2 regions of the Streptomyces sp. NPDC028910 genome follow, and region 1 is predicted to be linked to the other one. Evidence: riboswitches for the same ligand, from Rfam matches in the RefSeq annotation. Region 1 holds a riboswitch; the other holds the start of a gene.
What was found. A riboswitch is a leader RNA that binds a small molecule or an ion and turns the genes downstream of it on or off. The one in region 1 is predicted to bind ZMP and ZTP.

Region 1 (6,823 bases):
GCCCGTGCAGGCCGCCGTCACCGTCACCCCCGCCCAGATCCCCGAACTGCTGCTCGGCCTCGCCACCGTGCGGCCCGTGTTCCTCTGGGGCGCTCCCGGCATCGGAAAGTCCTCGCTCGTGCGGAAGTTCGCCGACTCGCTGGGCCTGGAGTGCGTCAGCCTGCTCGGTACGCAGCTCGCCCCCGAGGACCTGATCGGCGTACCGCAGATCCGTGACGGCCGGTCCGTCTTCTGCCCGCCCGAGGCCATCGCCCGCGACGAGCCCTACTGCCTCTTCCTCGACGAGCTCAACGCCGCGAGCCCGGACGTCCAGAAGGCCTTCTACTCCCTGATCCTCGACCGCCGGATCGGCTCCTACGAGCTGCCCGCCGGGTCCATCGTCATCGGCGCCGGCAACCGGGCCACGGACAACGCGCTGGCCCGGCCCATCGCCTCCGCGCTCGTCAACCGCCTCACCCACGTCCACCTCCAGGCCTCCGCACGGGACTGGCTGGTCTGGGCCGGCGAGCACGGCGTCCACCCCTGGGTCACCGACTACCTCACCGACCGCCCCGACCACCTGTGGTCGCAGCCGCCCAAGACGGAGGAGCCCTTCTCCACCCCTCGCTCCTGGCACATGCTCTCCGACGCCCTGCACTCCTTCGGGGCCGAGCTCGACGAGCAGACCCTCAAGGTGATCGCGCACGGCACCCTCACCCCCGCCCACGCCGTCTCCTTCTGCGGCTACGCGAAGATCGTCCGCCACACCTTCGGCATCGAGGCGATCATGAAGGGCGACGCGAACTGGCCGCGCCGCCCGGAGGACCGGGACCTGCTGTACTACCTGGCCGAGGCCTTCCGGGGCCGCCTGCTCAAGGAGCTCCCGGCGCAGAAGGAACACGTCTCGCCCGCCATGCGGCAGTCCGCGTACCGCTTCAAGTCGCTGCTCGTCCAGCTCGCCGAGATCTCCGTCGAGGTGGCCCAGACCGTGATCGCCGACGACGCAGACGGTCTGCCGGTCCTGCCCGGCTGGTTCCTGATCGAAGCCGCCCGCGACATGCCCCGCCTGGTCGAGGCCCGCCGATGAGCGGTGTCGCGCGAAGCAAGGCGGCCAAGCCCGATCCGGCCGCCCAGGCTTTCACCGAGGGCCTCGCCCTGGTCAAGCGGAACCTGGCGCTCGGTGCCGTCGACGGCAAGGTCTGCCGCCAGGCCCGATGCGGGGCGACCCCGGCCGGGGGACTGGCCGCCGTGACCTCCAACGGCACCGTCCACGTGCACCCCACCAAACGGGCCGACCCCCAGGAATGGGCCTGGGCCATCGCCCACGCCCTGCTCCACCTCGGCTTCGGTCACGTTCCGGCCTCCAAGGACGAGAGCCGTACCCAGCCCGACCGCTTCGACCTCGCCGCCCGCTGCGCCGTCGTCAACCGCTTCCTGCTGACCTTCCCGGTCGGCCGGGCTCCGGACCACCTCCCGTCGGAGTACCCCGGCGGGGACGAGGAACTGCTCGCCGCCCGCTGGCGGCGCGACGGCATCCCGGCCGCCTATGAACGCTGCGGCACCGCCGGAGACCACCCGGACCAGGTCCTGGTCACCTGGCGGACCTGGAACACCACGGTCCCCGACTGGGAGACCGCCTTCGCCGCCGCCCTCACCCGCAGCGTCTCCGCCGCCATGGACGTGGCGGGCGGCCGCCGCGACCGGACCACCGGCGAACGCCTCGCGCAGCGCCCCTGGGACCGGGCGCTCAACTGGTTCGTCTCCTCGTACCCGCTCCTCGGGGGGCTGGCCGCCGGTCTGACCGTCGTCGCCGACGCCGAGCTGGCCCGCGCCCAGGCCATCTCCATCGCCGCCGTCAGCGCCACCGCGGGGGAGATCTACATCAACCCGCTGCGCACCTTCGAGGACGAGGAGTGGCGGTTCATCCTGGCCCACGAGATGCTGCACGCCGCCCTGCGCCACGGCGAGCGCCGCGGCGCCCGGGACCCGTACCTGCACAACGTCGCCGCGGACTACGTCGTCAACGGCTGGCTCGTGGAGATGCGGATCGGCAGCATGCCCGAGGGGCTGCTGTACGACCCGGAGCTGCGGGGGCTCTCCGTCGAGGAGGTCTACGACCGGATCGCCACCGACCTGCGCCGGATGCGCCGCCTCGCGACCCTGCGCGGCAAGGGCGCCGGGGACATCCTGGGCGAGCCGCTCGGGCACGGCGCGGGGCGCCCGTACGCGGACCTCGACGAGTTCTACCGGCGCGGACTGGTCCAGGGCTTCGACCTGCACGTGCGCGGGGAGCGCGGCCTGCTGCCCGCCGGGCTCATCCAGGAGATCCGGGCCCTGGCCCATCCGCCCGTGCCCTGGGACGCCCGGCTCGCCCGCTGGTTCGACGAGTACGTGCCGCGGCCCGTGGCCGTACGGTCCTACGCGCGCCCGGCCCGCCGGCAGGCCTCTACTCCGGACATCCCGCGCGCGGGCCGGTACTTTCCGCCCGAGGAGATCGCCCGCTGCACCTTCGGGGTGGTGCTCGACACCTCGGGATCGATGAACACCGCCCTGCTCGGCAAGGCGCTGGGCGCCATCGCCTCGTACGCGGAAGCCCGCGACGTACCGGCGGCACGCGTCGTGTTCTGCGACGCGGCGCCGTACGACGCGGGCTATCTTCCGCCCGCCGAGATCGCGGGCCGGGTGAAGGTGCGCGGGCGGGGCGGCACCGTGCTGCAGCCGGGCGTCGACCTGCTACAGCGGGCGGAGGACTTCCCGCCCGGGGCCCCGGTGCTGGTGATCACGGACGGGTGGTGCGACACCCTGCGGATCCGGCGCGAGCACGCCTATCTGGTCCCGCAGGGTGCCTCCCTGCCGTTCACGCCACGGGGGCCCGTCTTCCGACTGGCCTGAGACCTGCCGGCTTAGTCCAGGTAGTCGCGCAGTACCTGCGAACGCGACGGGTGGCGCAGCTTCGACATGGTCTTGGACTCGATCTGGCGGATCCGCTCACGGGTGACCCCGTACACGCGGCCGATCTCGTCCAGGGTCTTCGGCTGGCCGTCGTTGAGGCCGTAGCGCATGGAGACCACGCCTGCCTCGCGCTCCGAGAGCGTGCCCAGGATGGACTGGAGCTGCTCCTGGAGGAAGGTGAAGGAGACCGCGTCCGCCGGCACGACCGCCTCGGAGTCCTCGATGAGGTCACCGAACTCGCTGTCGCCCTCCTCACCCAGGGGGGTGTGCAGGGAGATCGGCTCGCGGCCGTACTTCTGGACCTCGATGACCTTCTCGGGGGTCATGTCGAGCTCCTTGCCCAGCTCCTCCGGAGTGGGCTCCCGGCCGAGGTCCTGGAGCATCTGGCGCTGCACGCGGGCGAGCTTGTTGATGATCTCGACCATGTGGACGGGGATGCGGATGGTGCGCGACTGGTCGGCCATGGCACGCGTGATCGCCTGCCGGATCCACCAGGTCGCGTAGGTGGAGAACTTGAAGCCCTTGGTGTAGTCGAACTTCTCCACGGCGCGGATCAGGCCGACGTTGCCCTCCTGGATCAGGTCCAGGAAGAGCATGCCGCGGCCGGTGTAGCGCTTGGCGAGGGAGACCACGAGGCGGAGGTTGGCCTCCAGCAGGTGGTTCTTCGCGCGGCGGCCGTCCTCGACGAGGATCTCCAGCTCGCGCTTGAAGGCGGGCTTGTGGTCCTCCTCCTCTTCGAGCTTGTACTCGGAGAACAGACCCGCCTCGATGCGCTTGGCGAGCTCCACCTCCTGCTCGGCGTTGAGGAGCGGCACCTTGCCGATGAGCTTGAGGTAGTCCTTGACGGGGTCGGCGGTGGCGCCGGCCACCATGACCGTCTGCGCCGGGGCGTCGTCCTCGTCGTCGTCGGACAGCACGAAGCCCTGGGCGCCGCCGGCCTTGGGGGTCTCCTCCTCGGCCTCGTCGGCGAGGTCCTCGGCCGCCCAGTCCTCGCCCTCGACCACGGGGGTCTCGGCCTCGTCGGCGTCCTTGGCGCCGGTCTTCTTCGCCGCGGCGGTCTTCTTCACGGCGGTCTTCTTGGCGGCGGTCTTCTTGACCGTGCGCTTCTTCGGCTCGGCGGCGGCCTCCGCAGACGCCTCGTCCTCGATGGCGGCGGCCGGCGATGCGGATATCGCCGAGGCCGCGGCAGGGGCCGGGCTGGTGGCGGAGGCCTTGCGCGCGCCGATGGGGCGGGGCGCGGCGGGGGCCTTCTTGGCCACGGTGCGGGCCGGGGCGGCGGCAGCCTTGCGGGGCTTCTTGGCGGCAGCCTTGGTGGCGGGGGCCGCGCTGACGTGAAGGGCGACACCCTCCTCGTCCAGGACCTGGTTCAGGCTGCGCAGGACCCGCTTCCACTGGTCCACCGGGATGCGGCCGGCCTCGAAGGCCTGGCGCACGTCGTCACCGTTGATGTGACCCTGCTCGCGGCCACGCTCGACGAGCGTGACCAGGGCCTCGGATTCGGCGATCTCCGGAGGGAACGTACGGGACGGGCTGAGCGACACAAGGAGCCTCTCGTTGCGAACAGATAAGGGGTGGGCGGGACATCATCGCGCGAACTCGGGAAACAGACCCGAGGGGGGTCTGTATTCCGGGGCCGCGCGAGGACACCTGTCGGTTCATCGCATGCCCGAGTCGATTCGTTACGCGCTGAATTGAGTGACCTGCGCCACGCTGTGGCCGCGCAACCGATCCGGCGTGGATCCGTCCGCCCTCTCCGTCAGCCCTTTTTGCGGGCTTCGACGAGGAAGCGGGCGGGGTGCGCGACGACGAACGGACCTTCGCGTTCGACCACCTTCCGGAGAAAGTAGATCACGGCTCCGATGCTGATCGTCCCAGGTTCGGCACCGGTCAACCATCTGTTCGGTCGACTACAGTGGGCGGCGGGCCGTGACTGGCGTTCGGGTGGATCACCACCGGGGAGCGGCCCGGCGTACCTCCGGACCTTCCGTACGTCGACTGCCGCGCGCCTGGGCGAACCGCGATCCGCAGCGACGTTCAGGAGACCCCGTGACGACCGCCCCTCTTGCATCGAACACGCAGACTGCCCCCGCCTCCGCCCGGCTGATGGACGGCACCGCCCTCGCCCGCCGCATCTCGGAGCAGACCGCCGCCCACGCGGCGAAGATCACCGAGCGCACCGGCACCGCGCCTTGTCTCGCGACCGTGCTGGTCGGTGAGGACCCCGCCTCCGTCACCTACGTACGCATGAAGCAGAACCGCTGCGCCAAGGCCGGGATCACCTCCCGCCACGTCGAGCTGCCGGCCGGGACCACCACCGAGGAGCTGGTGGCCACCCTCACCGCGCTCTCCGAGGACCCCGGGATCAGCGGCATCCTGCTCCAGCACCCGGTCCCGCACCACATCGACGAGCGCGCCGCCTTCGAGGCCATCGCCCCCGGCAAGGACGTCGACGGGGTCACCATGCACTCCTTCGCCGCCATGGGCTTCGGGCTGCCGGGCTTCGTCTCCTGCACCCCCGGCGGCATCATGCGCCTCCTCGCCGCCTACGACGTGGACCTGACCGGCAAGCACGCCGTCGTCGTCGGCCGCAGCGCCATCCTCGGCAAGCCGGCCGGGATGCTCCTGCTGGAGCAGAACGCCACCGTCACCTACTGCCACTCCCGCACCCGGGACCTCCCGTCGATCGTGCGCCAGGCGGACGTGCTGGTCGCAGCCGTCGGCAAGGCCGAGTTCATCCGCGGCGAGGACATCAAGCCGGGCGCCGTGGTCCTGGACGCCGGGTACAACGAGGGCAACGTCGGCGACGTCCACTTCGAGTCGGCCGCCGCCCGGGCCTCGCTGATCACCCCGGTGCCGGGCGGAGTCGGCCCGATGACCATCGCCGTACTGCTGGAGCAGACCGTCCGGGCGGCCGCCGCGCAGGCCGGGCTGGACCTCGACCAGCTCTGAGGCCGGTCGGTCAGGTCCGCGTGGCGGCGGCCTCGCGGGCCGCGGCGACGATGGGTGAGGTGCGGAACTCCCGGGCCAGTGCGCCCAGCGGGCTGCTGTCCAGCCGGTACGCCGGGTCCGGGCGCCCGACCTCCCCACCGGCCGCCCCGCGCCGGCACGCCGCGGCGAGCATGGCGGCGTCGGCCACGACCGCGGCCCGGGCCTCGCCCATGCCCTGGGCGCGCGCGGCCTCGTACGCCGCGCGGCGCACGGCGGGGTCGAACCAGCGGGCGAGGGCCAGGATCCCGTCGTCGATGACGGACTCGCGGTGGATCAGCCGGATCCCGACCGGTGACCACCAGGTGAGCGGCACCGTCCGCACACTGGACGCGGCGAAGCCCCGCAAGGCCTTCCACAGCGGGTGCAGCCGCCGGTACTGGCTGAAGTCCCGCCAGGCCGCCGATCCGCCGACCAGCGGCACGATGAAGCCCGTCGCGACCATGAGCGCCGCCCCCGAGGCCAGCGGCGGGGCCACTTCGGTGGACAGGGCGTCCCAATCGCGGCCGCTCCACCGGGCGCCCAGCGCGGTCCACTTGGCGGCGAGGTAGCCGAGGTCCAGCAGCCCGCCTAGCACGATCAGGGCCAGCCCGGTGCGCAGCGGCCGCAGGGAGGGGTCGGCGCGCCGCAGCCACCGCCCGGTCAGCACGGTCAGCGCCGAGCTGCCCACCGTGTGGGCCAGCAGGTAGCAGACGATCATCTCCCGGATCCAGGGCGTGCCGGCGTAGTACGTGTCCAGGTCCCGCAGGCGTTCCACCGGCGCGTCGCCGATCACGAACAGGACGACGATCGCCGCCGTGACGGCGCCGAACCCGGCCACCGCCAGCAAGGTGGCCCGGCGCACCGCGGCCGGCGGGCCGCCGCCCCACTGCAGGACCAGGACGACGCACGCCCCGGAGAACGCGGT
Region 2 (6,823 bases), on a different contig from region 1:
GAAGCCCTCGCAGACCCACTCGGCGGCGTACTCGGCGAGGGCCGTGAAGGCCAGGTCCATCGCCTCCTCGGAGATCCCGTGGGCGACCGTGACGTGGGGGTGGTACGGGAAGGCCAGCTCGCGGCTGAGCGGTCCGTGCGGATTGCGGACCTCGCCCTGGAGGCGGGTGCAGCCCGCGGCGCCCTCGACGACCCGGACGAAGACGACCGGCGAGAGGGGGCGGAAGGTTCCCGTCCCGCCCAGCCGCATCTGGAAGGCGCGGAAGGCGGCCGCGACCTCGGCCAGGTGGGCCCGGATCGCCGGGAGCCGGTCCGCCTCCACCTCGGTGGGCGGTACGAGGGTGACATGCGTGGGGATGCCGTGCGCGGCGGCGTCCCCGAAGCCCGCGCGCAGCTCCTGGAGCTGGCTGCCGTACGGCTCCGGGACCGCGATCGAAACGCCGAGCGTTACGGTCCCCACGTATCTCTCCTCCGCTTGTCTCTGTGGACTGCTGCCGCCCCAGTGTGGCGGCAGCACCCCCGTTCTTGCCAGAGCCCTCTGTCCGTAGTTGCGTTCGTCAGTGCTTGGCGGGCAGCAGACCGAGGTGGTCGTAGGCCTGCGCGAGCGTCTCCGCGGCGACCGCGCGGGCCTTCTCCGCGCCCTTGGCCAGGATGGAGTCCAGCGTCTCCGGGTCGTCCAGGTATTCCTGGGTGCGCTGCTTGAACGGTGTGACGAAATCGACCATCACTCCGGCCAGGTCGGTCTTCAGCGCGCCGTAGCCCTTGCCCTCGTACCGCGCTTCCAGGGCGGGGATGGTTTCGCCCGTGAGGGTGGAGTAGATCGTGAGGAGGTTGCTGACGCCGGGCTTCTTCTCGACGTCGAAACGGATCTCGGCCTCGGTGTCGGTGACCGCGCTCTTGATCTTCTTCTCGGTGACCTTGGGCTCGTCGAGGAGGTTGATCAGGCCCTTGGGGGACGACGCGGACTTCGACATCTTGATCGCCGGGTCCTGGAGGTCGTAGATCTTCGCGACCTCCTTGACGATGTGCGCGGCGGGGAGGGTGAAGGTCTGCCCGAAGCGCTGGTTGAAACGCTCGGCCAGGTCGCGGGTCAGCTCGATGTGCTGGCGCTGGTCCTCGCCGACGGGGACCGAGTTCGCCTGGTAGAGCAGGATGTCGGCGACCTGCAGGATCGGGTACGTGAACAGGCCCACGGTGGCGTTGTTGACGCCGCCCTTGGCGGACTTGTCCTTGAACTGGGTCATCCGGCTGGCCTCGCCGAAACCGGTGATGCAGTTCATGACCCAGCCGAGCTGTGCGTGCTCGGGCACGTGGCTCTGGACGAAGAGCGTGCAGCGCTCGGGGTCCAGGCCGGCGGCGAGCAGCTGCGCGGCGGAGAGGCGGGTGTTCGCGCGCAGATCCTTCGGATCCTGCGGCATGGTGATCGCGTGCAGGTCGACGACCATGTAGAAGGCGTCGTGCGTCTCCTGCAGGGCGACGTACTGGCGAATGGCTCCGAGGTAGTTCCCGAGGTGGAACGAACCGGAGGTGGGCTGGATGCCGGAGAGCGCGCGAGGACGATCAGAAGCCATGGCCTCATTCTCTCAGGTGCGGGGGCGGGCTCGGGCCCGCCGCTGGCCGGAACCTTCCGGCTCCCGCCGGGCCCGGCCCGCACCGGGCCCGGGTACCCGACGGTAGAGGCAAGTCCGGATCTAGCCCCGGCCGAGCGACCGCTTTCCGCACAATCCAGCCTCGCCGGCGATTGAGCCGCGGGGTCCGGGGCGGAGCCCCGGTCTTTCACCCTCGCCGGCACAACCCAGCCCCGCCGGCGTTTGAGGCGCGGGGTCCGGGGCGAAGCCCCGGTCTTTCAGCCTCGCCGGCGTTTGAGGCGCGGGGTTCGGGGCGGAACCCCGCTCTTTTCAGCCTCGCCGGCGTTTGAGGCGCGGGGTCTGGGGCGGAGCCCCGGGAAGGCGGGCCGCAGGCTTACGACAGCGGGAGGCCCGGGGCCGGGAAGGCGGCCATGAGATCGGCCACCTCCGCGCGCACAGCGGCCAGCCCCCGCTCGTCCCCCTTCGCCGCGGCGTCCACGCCACGGTCGATCCAGTCGGCGACCTGCGCCATGTGGTCGACCCCCAGCCCCCGCGACGTCAGCGACGGCGTACCGATCCGCACCCCGGAGGGATCGAACGGCTTGCGCGGGTCGAACGGCACCGTGTTGTAGTTCACCACGATCCCCGCCCGGTCCAGGGCCTTGGCCGCGACCTTGCCCGGCACGTCCTTGCCCGTCAGGTCGATCAGGATCAGGTGGTTGTCCGTACCGCCGGAGACCAGGTCGAAGCCCCGCTCCAGCAGCGCCGCGGCCAGCGCCTTCGCATTGGCGACGACCGCGTGGGCGTACGAGACGAAGGACGGCTGCGCCGCCTCGTGCAGCGCCACCGCGATACCGGCCGTCGTCTGGTTGTGCGGGCCGCCCTGGAGCCCCGGGAAGACCGCCTTGTCGATCGCCTTCGCGTGCTCCTCCCGGCACATCAGCATCGCGCCCCGCGGCCCGCGCAGCGTCTTGTGCGTCGTGGTGGAGATGACGTCCACGTGCCCCGCCGGGGACGGGTGCGCACCGCCCGCGATCAGCCCCGCGATGTGCGCCACGTCCGCGACCAGGATCGAGCCCGCCTCCCGCGCGATCTCCGCGAAGGCGGCGAAGTCGATGGTCCGCGGCAGGGCGGTGCCGCCGCAGAAGATCAGCTTGGGCCGCTCGGCGAGGGCCAGCTCGCGCACCGCGTCGTAGTCGATCAGCCCCGTCTCGGCGCGGACGCCGTACTGCACGCCGCGGAACCACGAGCCCGTCGCCGAGACGCCCCAGCCGTGCGTCAGGTGCCCGCCCATCGGCAGGGCCATGCCCATCACCGTGTCGCCCGGCTTCGCGAAGGCCAGGTACACGGCCAGGTTCGCCGGGGACCCGGAGTACGGCTGGACGTTCGCGTGGTCGACGCCGAACAGGCCCTTCGCCCGCTCGACCGCCAGGGCCTCGACCCGGTCGATGTTCTGCTGGCCCTCGTAGTAGCGGCGGCCGGGGTAGCCCTCGCTGTACTTGTTCTGCAGCACGGTGCCGGAGGCTTCGAGCACGGCCGCGGACACGTAGTTCTCGCTGGGGATCAGGCGCAGGGTCTGTGCCTGGAGTACTTCTTCCGCCGCGACGAAGGACGCCAGTTCGGGGTCGGTCGCGGAAAGGGCGGGATGGCGGCTCGCGGACATGGCGGCTCCTCCGGGGTCGATGTGATCGGTACCCCGCGAGGCCCAGGCGAGCGGCCCTGTATGCGGTCGAGCGCGCACGACTCCCCCGGAGTCGGTTCTCCGTACGCCAGTCGCCGTGCGTACCGTTCACCTTAGCGGGCGCGCCGTGGGGAAGGTTTCTGCGTCCGGGATACGAGCGACGATAAGAAGGTGACGCCACCCTCGTCACCGTTTCACCCGGCAAGACGGACGATCGGAGACCCCGTGTCGACAACTGCTGATGCCATCCGCTCCGCAGAGGCGCACAGCGCGCACAACTACCACCCGCTGCCCGTGGTCGTCGCATCCGCCGAAGGCGCGTGGATGACCGACGTGGAGGGTCGCAGGTATCTCGACATGCTCGCCGGGTACTCGGCCCTCAACTTCGGGCACGGCAACCGCCGCCTGATCGACGCCGCCCGCGCCCAGCTGGAGCGCGTCACGCTCACCTCGCGCGCCTTCCACCACGACCGTTTCGCCGACTTCTGCGCCGAGCTCGCCGCGCTCTGCGGCAAGGAGATGGTGCTGCCCATGAACACGGGCGCGGAGGCCGTGGAGACGGCGGTGAAGACCGCCCGCAAGTGGGGCTACGAGGTCAAGGGCGTCCCGGACGGGCACGCCAAGATCGTGGTCGCCGCCGACAACTTCCACGGGCGGACCACGACCATCGTCTCCTTCTCGACGGACCACGAGGCCCGCGACCACTTCGGTCCGTACACGCCGGGCTTCGAGATCGTTCCGTACGGGGACCTCACCGCGCTCGGCCACGCCGTCACCGAGAACACCGTGGCCGTGCTGCTGGAGCCGATCCAGGGCGAGGCGGGGGTGCTGGTGCCGCCCGCCGGGTACCTGAGCGGCGTACGGAAACTGACCCGCGAGCGCAACGTCCTCTTCATGGCGGACGAGATCCAGTCGGGTCTGGGCCGGACCGGCAGGACCTTCGCGTGCGAGCACGAGGGCGTCGTCCCGGACGTCTACGTCCTCGGCAAGGCGCTCGGCGGCGGTGTCGTCCCGGTCTCGGCGGTGGTCGCCGACCGTGACGTGCTCGGGGTGTTCGGCCCCGGCGAGCACGGTTCCACCTTCGGCGGCAACCCGCTGGCCTGCGCGGTGGCCCTGGAGGTCATCGCGATGCTGCGCACGGGCGAGTACCAGCAGCGCGCCACGGAGCTCGGCGACCACCTGCACCGGGAGCTGAACCTCCTGGTCGGCGGTGGCGCGGTGACCGCCGTACGGGGGCGGGGGCTCTGGGCGGGCGTGGACATCGACCCGGCCCGCGGGACGGGCCGGGAGATCTCCGAGAAGCTGATGGAGCTCGGTGTGCTGGTGAAGGACACCCACGGTTCGACGATCCGCATCGCGCCGCCGCTGGTGATCAGCAAGGAGGACCTGGACTGGGGGCTGGAGCAGCTCCGGTCGGTGCTGGCCGCGTAGCCCGCGTAGCCCGCGCAGATCTCGTAGCCCGCGCGGTCACGTGGTTCGCACGGTCACGCGGTTCGCACGGTCACGCGGTTCGCACGGTCACGCGGTTCGCACGGCTACAGGATGACGTGGGGCAGGAAACGGGCGTACTCGTCCGTGACCGGCCCCGCCGATTCGCGGATGCCGAGCCCCGCCGCCTCGTCCTCGACGACCCACGCGCCGAGCACCACCCGGTTGCCGTCGAAGTCGGGCAGCGGGGCCAGGCCCTGGAAGCAGTACCGCTCCCCCGCCTCCGGTACGAACGGCTCGCCGCCCTCGCCCGTCGCGTGCAGGGTGACGCCCGCGCCCTCGCGGCCGAGCAGGGGCTTGGCCACGTAGCCGGCGGAACCGGGCTCCGCCAGTTCGCGCGGGCCGTCGAGGTAGGCGGGCAGCAGGTTCGGGTGCTCCGGGAAGAGCTCCCACAGGATCGCGAGCAGCGCCTTGTTGGAGAGCAGCATCTTCCACAGCGGCTCGATCCAGCAGGTGGTGCCGGAGCCGCCGCCGTGGTCGTACGTGCCGAGGACCTGCGGGGCGAACTCGTCCGTGGCCAGCCACTCCCACGGGTAGAGCTTGAAGCAGCTGCGGATGAAGCGGAGCTTCTCGTCCACGAACCGGCCGGACAGGCTGTCCCAGCCGATCTGCTCGACGGAGAGGGCCTGGGTGTCCAGGCCGGCCTGTTCGGCGGTCTCCTGGAGGTAGGCGACCGTCATCAGGTCCTCGCCGAGCTCGTCGGTCTCGGAGTGTGCGAAGTGCAGCGGGCCGGGCGGCAGCAGCTCGGCCTGGCGGCGCCAGGCGTCGACGAGGCGCTCGTGGAGGGAGTTCCACTGGTCGGCGCCGGGGAACCGTTCCTCCATCCAGAACCACTGCGGGCTGGCCGCCTCCACGAGGGAGGTGGGGGTGTCGGCGTTGTACTCCAGCATCTTGGCCGGGCTGCCGGTGCCGTCGTAGCGCAGGTCGAAACGGCCGTAGAGGGAGGGCTGTTCGGCGCGGCGGCGCCAGGACTCGGCGATCAGCGCGGCGAGCTTGGGGTCGGTGATGCCGAGGTCGGCGAAGCGGTCCTGCTCGACGATGTGCGCGGCCGCGGCCAGGCACATGGCGTGCAGCTCCTCGACGACGTTCTCCAGCGCCTCGACCTCGGGGAGGGAGAAGGAGTAGTACGCGCTCTCGTCCCAGTAGGGGCGCAGGGAGCCGTCGGGGTAGCGGGTGAGGGGGTAGATCAGGCCCTGTTCCTCGACGGTCTTCTGCCAGCCGGGGCGGGGCTCGATGGTGTGCCGCTTCATGGGTGCGCTCAGCCGCCGCTGGAGCCGGAGCTGGTGTGGCCGCCGATGCCGCCGCGGGTGACGGCGGACTTGTCGAAACTGCCGCCGGTGACCTTGCCGTTCTTGACGGCGCCGCCGTAGTAGTAGGCGCCGGTGCCGCCGGTCTTGCACTCCTTGCTGTTCAGGTGGTCCAGCGTGGAGCGGGACGCGCAACGCCGGTCCGGCTCGTCGCTGCTGCCGCAGGCCACGAGGGTGGCCGCCAGCAGGCCCATGCCGCCGAGGGCGACGGCTCCGGAGCGCATGCGGCGCTGATTGGTGCTGCTGCTGTCCATGTCTGCTGCTCCCCCTGGGGCCTGGCGTGCTCCCGACAGACTAGAGGTGTGTCCACGGCCGATGGAATCCGGCCGCCGTGAGATCCGTGACCTGGAGTCAGTTCGCACGCCTTCGGGCGATTTGTTCAGGGCCTCGGCTGCCGCGCCGGGTCATGCGGGAAGAGCCGCCGACAGGGCCGCGAGGGTCGGGGTCCACGCGCTGTCCGACGGGGTGCCGTAGCCGACGACCAGCGCGTCCCGCGGTGGCAGTTCGGCCTCCGGGTGGCGGAAGCCGGTCAGGCCGTGCAGGGCCAGTTCCTGCCAGGCCGCGGACTGGAGCACCGCGCGCTCCGTCCCCGCCGGGAGGTCCAGCACCGCGTGCAGGCCCGCCGCGATCCCCGAGACGGCCACCCGGTCGCTCACGGCCGCGACGAGTTCGTCCCGCCGCCGCCGGTACCGCAGCCGCATCCCGCGCACGTGCCGGTCGTACGCCCCGGAGGTGATGAACTCCGCCAGCGTGAGCTGCTCCAGCGTGCTGGAGGCCCAG

Region 2: another riboswitch for ZMP and ZTP. It lies ahead of ACZ4TV_RS29140 (serine hydroxymethyltransferase); the one in region 1 lies ahead of ACZ4TV_RS04010 (bifunctional 5,10-methylenetetrahydrofolate dehydrogenase/5,10-methenyltetrahydrofolate cyclohydrolase).

Annotation. Positions count from the first base shown of each region.
Region 1 is NZ_JBVHVF010000002.1:290,794-297,616, reverse strand. Features, by position in the region: gene ACZ4TV_RS04025 (ATP-binding protein) at 5-1,066, shown strand; gene ACZ4TV_RS04020 (vWA domain-containing protein) at 1,063-2,871, shown strand; gene ACZ4TV_RS04015 (RNA polymerase sigma factor) at 2,883-4,472, opposite strand; ZMP/ZTP riboswitch at 4,848-4,950, shown strand; gene ACZ4TV_RS04010 (bifunctional 5,10-methylenetetrahydrofolate dehydrogenase/5,10-methenyltetrahydrofolate cyclohydrolase) at 5,035-5,880, shown strand; gene ACZ4TV_RS04005 (MAB_1171c family putative transporter) at 5,891-6,823, opposite strand, start outside.
Region 2 is NZ_JBVHVF010000032.1:14,783-21,605, reverse strand. Features, by position in the region: gene ACZ4TV_RS29150 (2'-5' RNA ligase family protein) at 1-459, opposite strand, end outside; gene trpS (tryptophan--tRNA ligase) at 557-1,570, opposite strand; gene ACZ4TV_RS29140 (serine hydroxymethyltransferase) at 1,962-3,230, opposite strand; ZMP/ZTP riboswitch at 3,264-3,354, opposite strand; gene rocD (ornithine--oxo-acid transaminase) at 3,474-4,679, shown strand; gene ACZ4TV_RS29130 (glutathionylspermidine synthase family protein) at 4,784-5,986, opposite strand; gene ACZ4TV_RS29125 (hypothetical protein) at 5,995-6,297, opposite strand; gene pdxR (MocR-like pyridoxine biosynthesis transcription factor PdxR) at 6,448-6,823, opposite strand, start outside.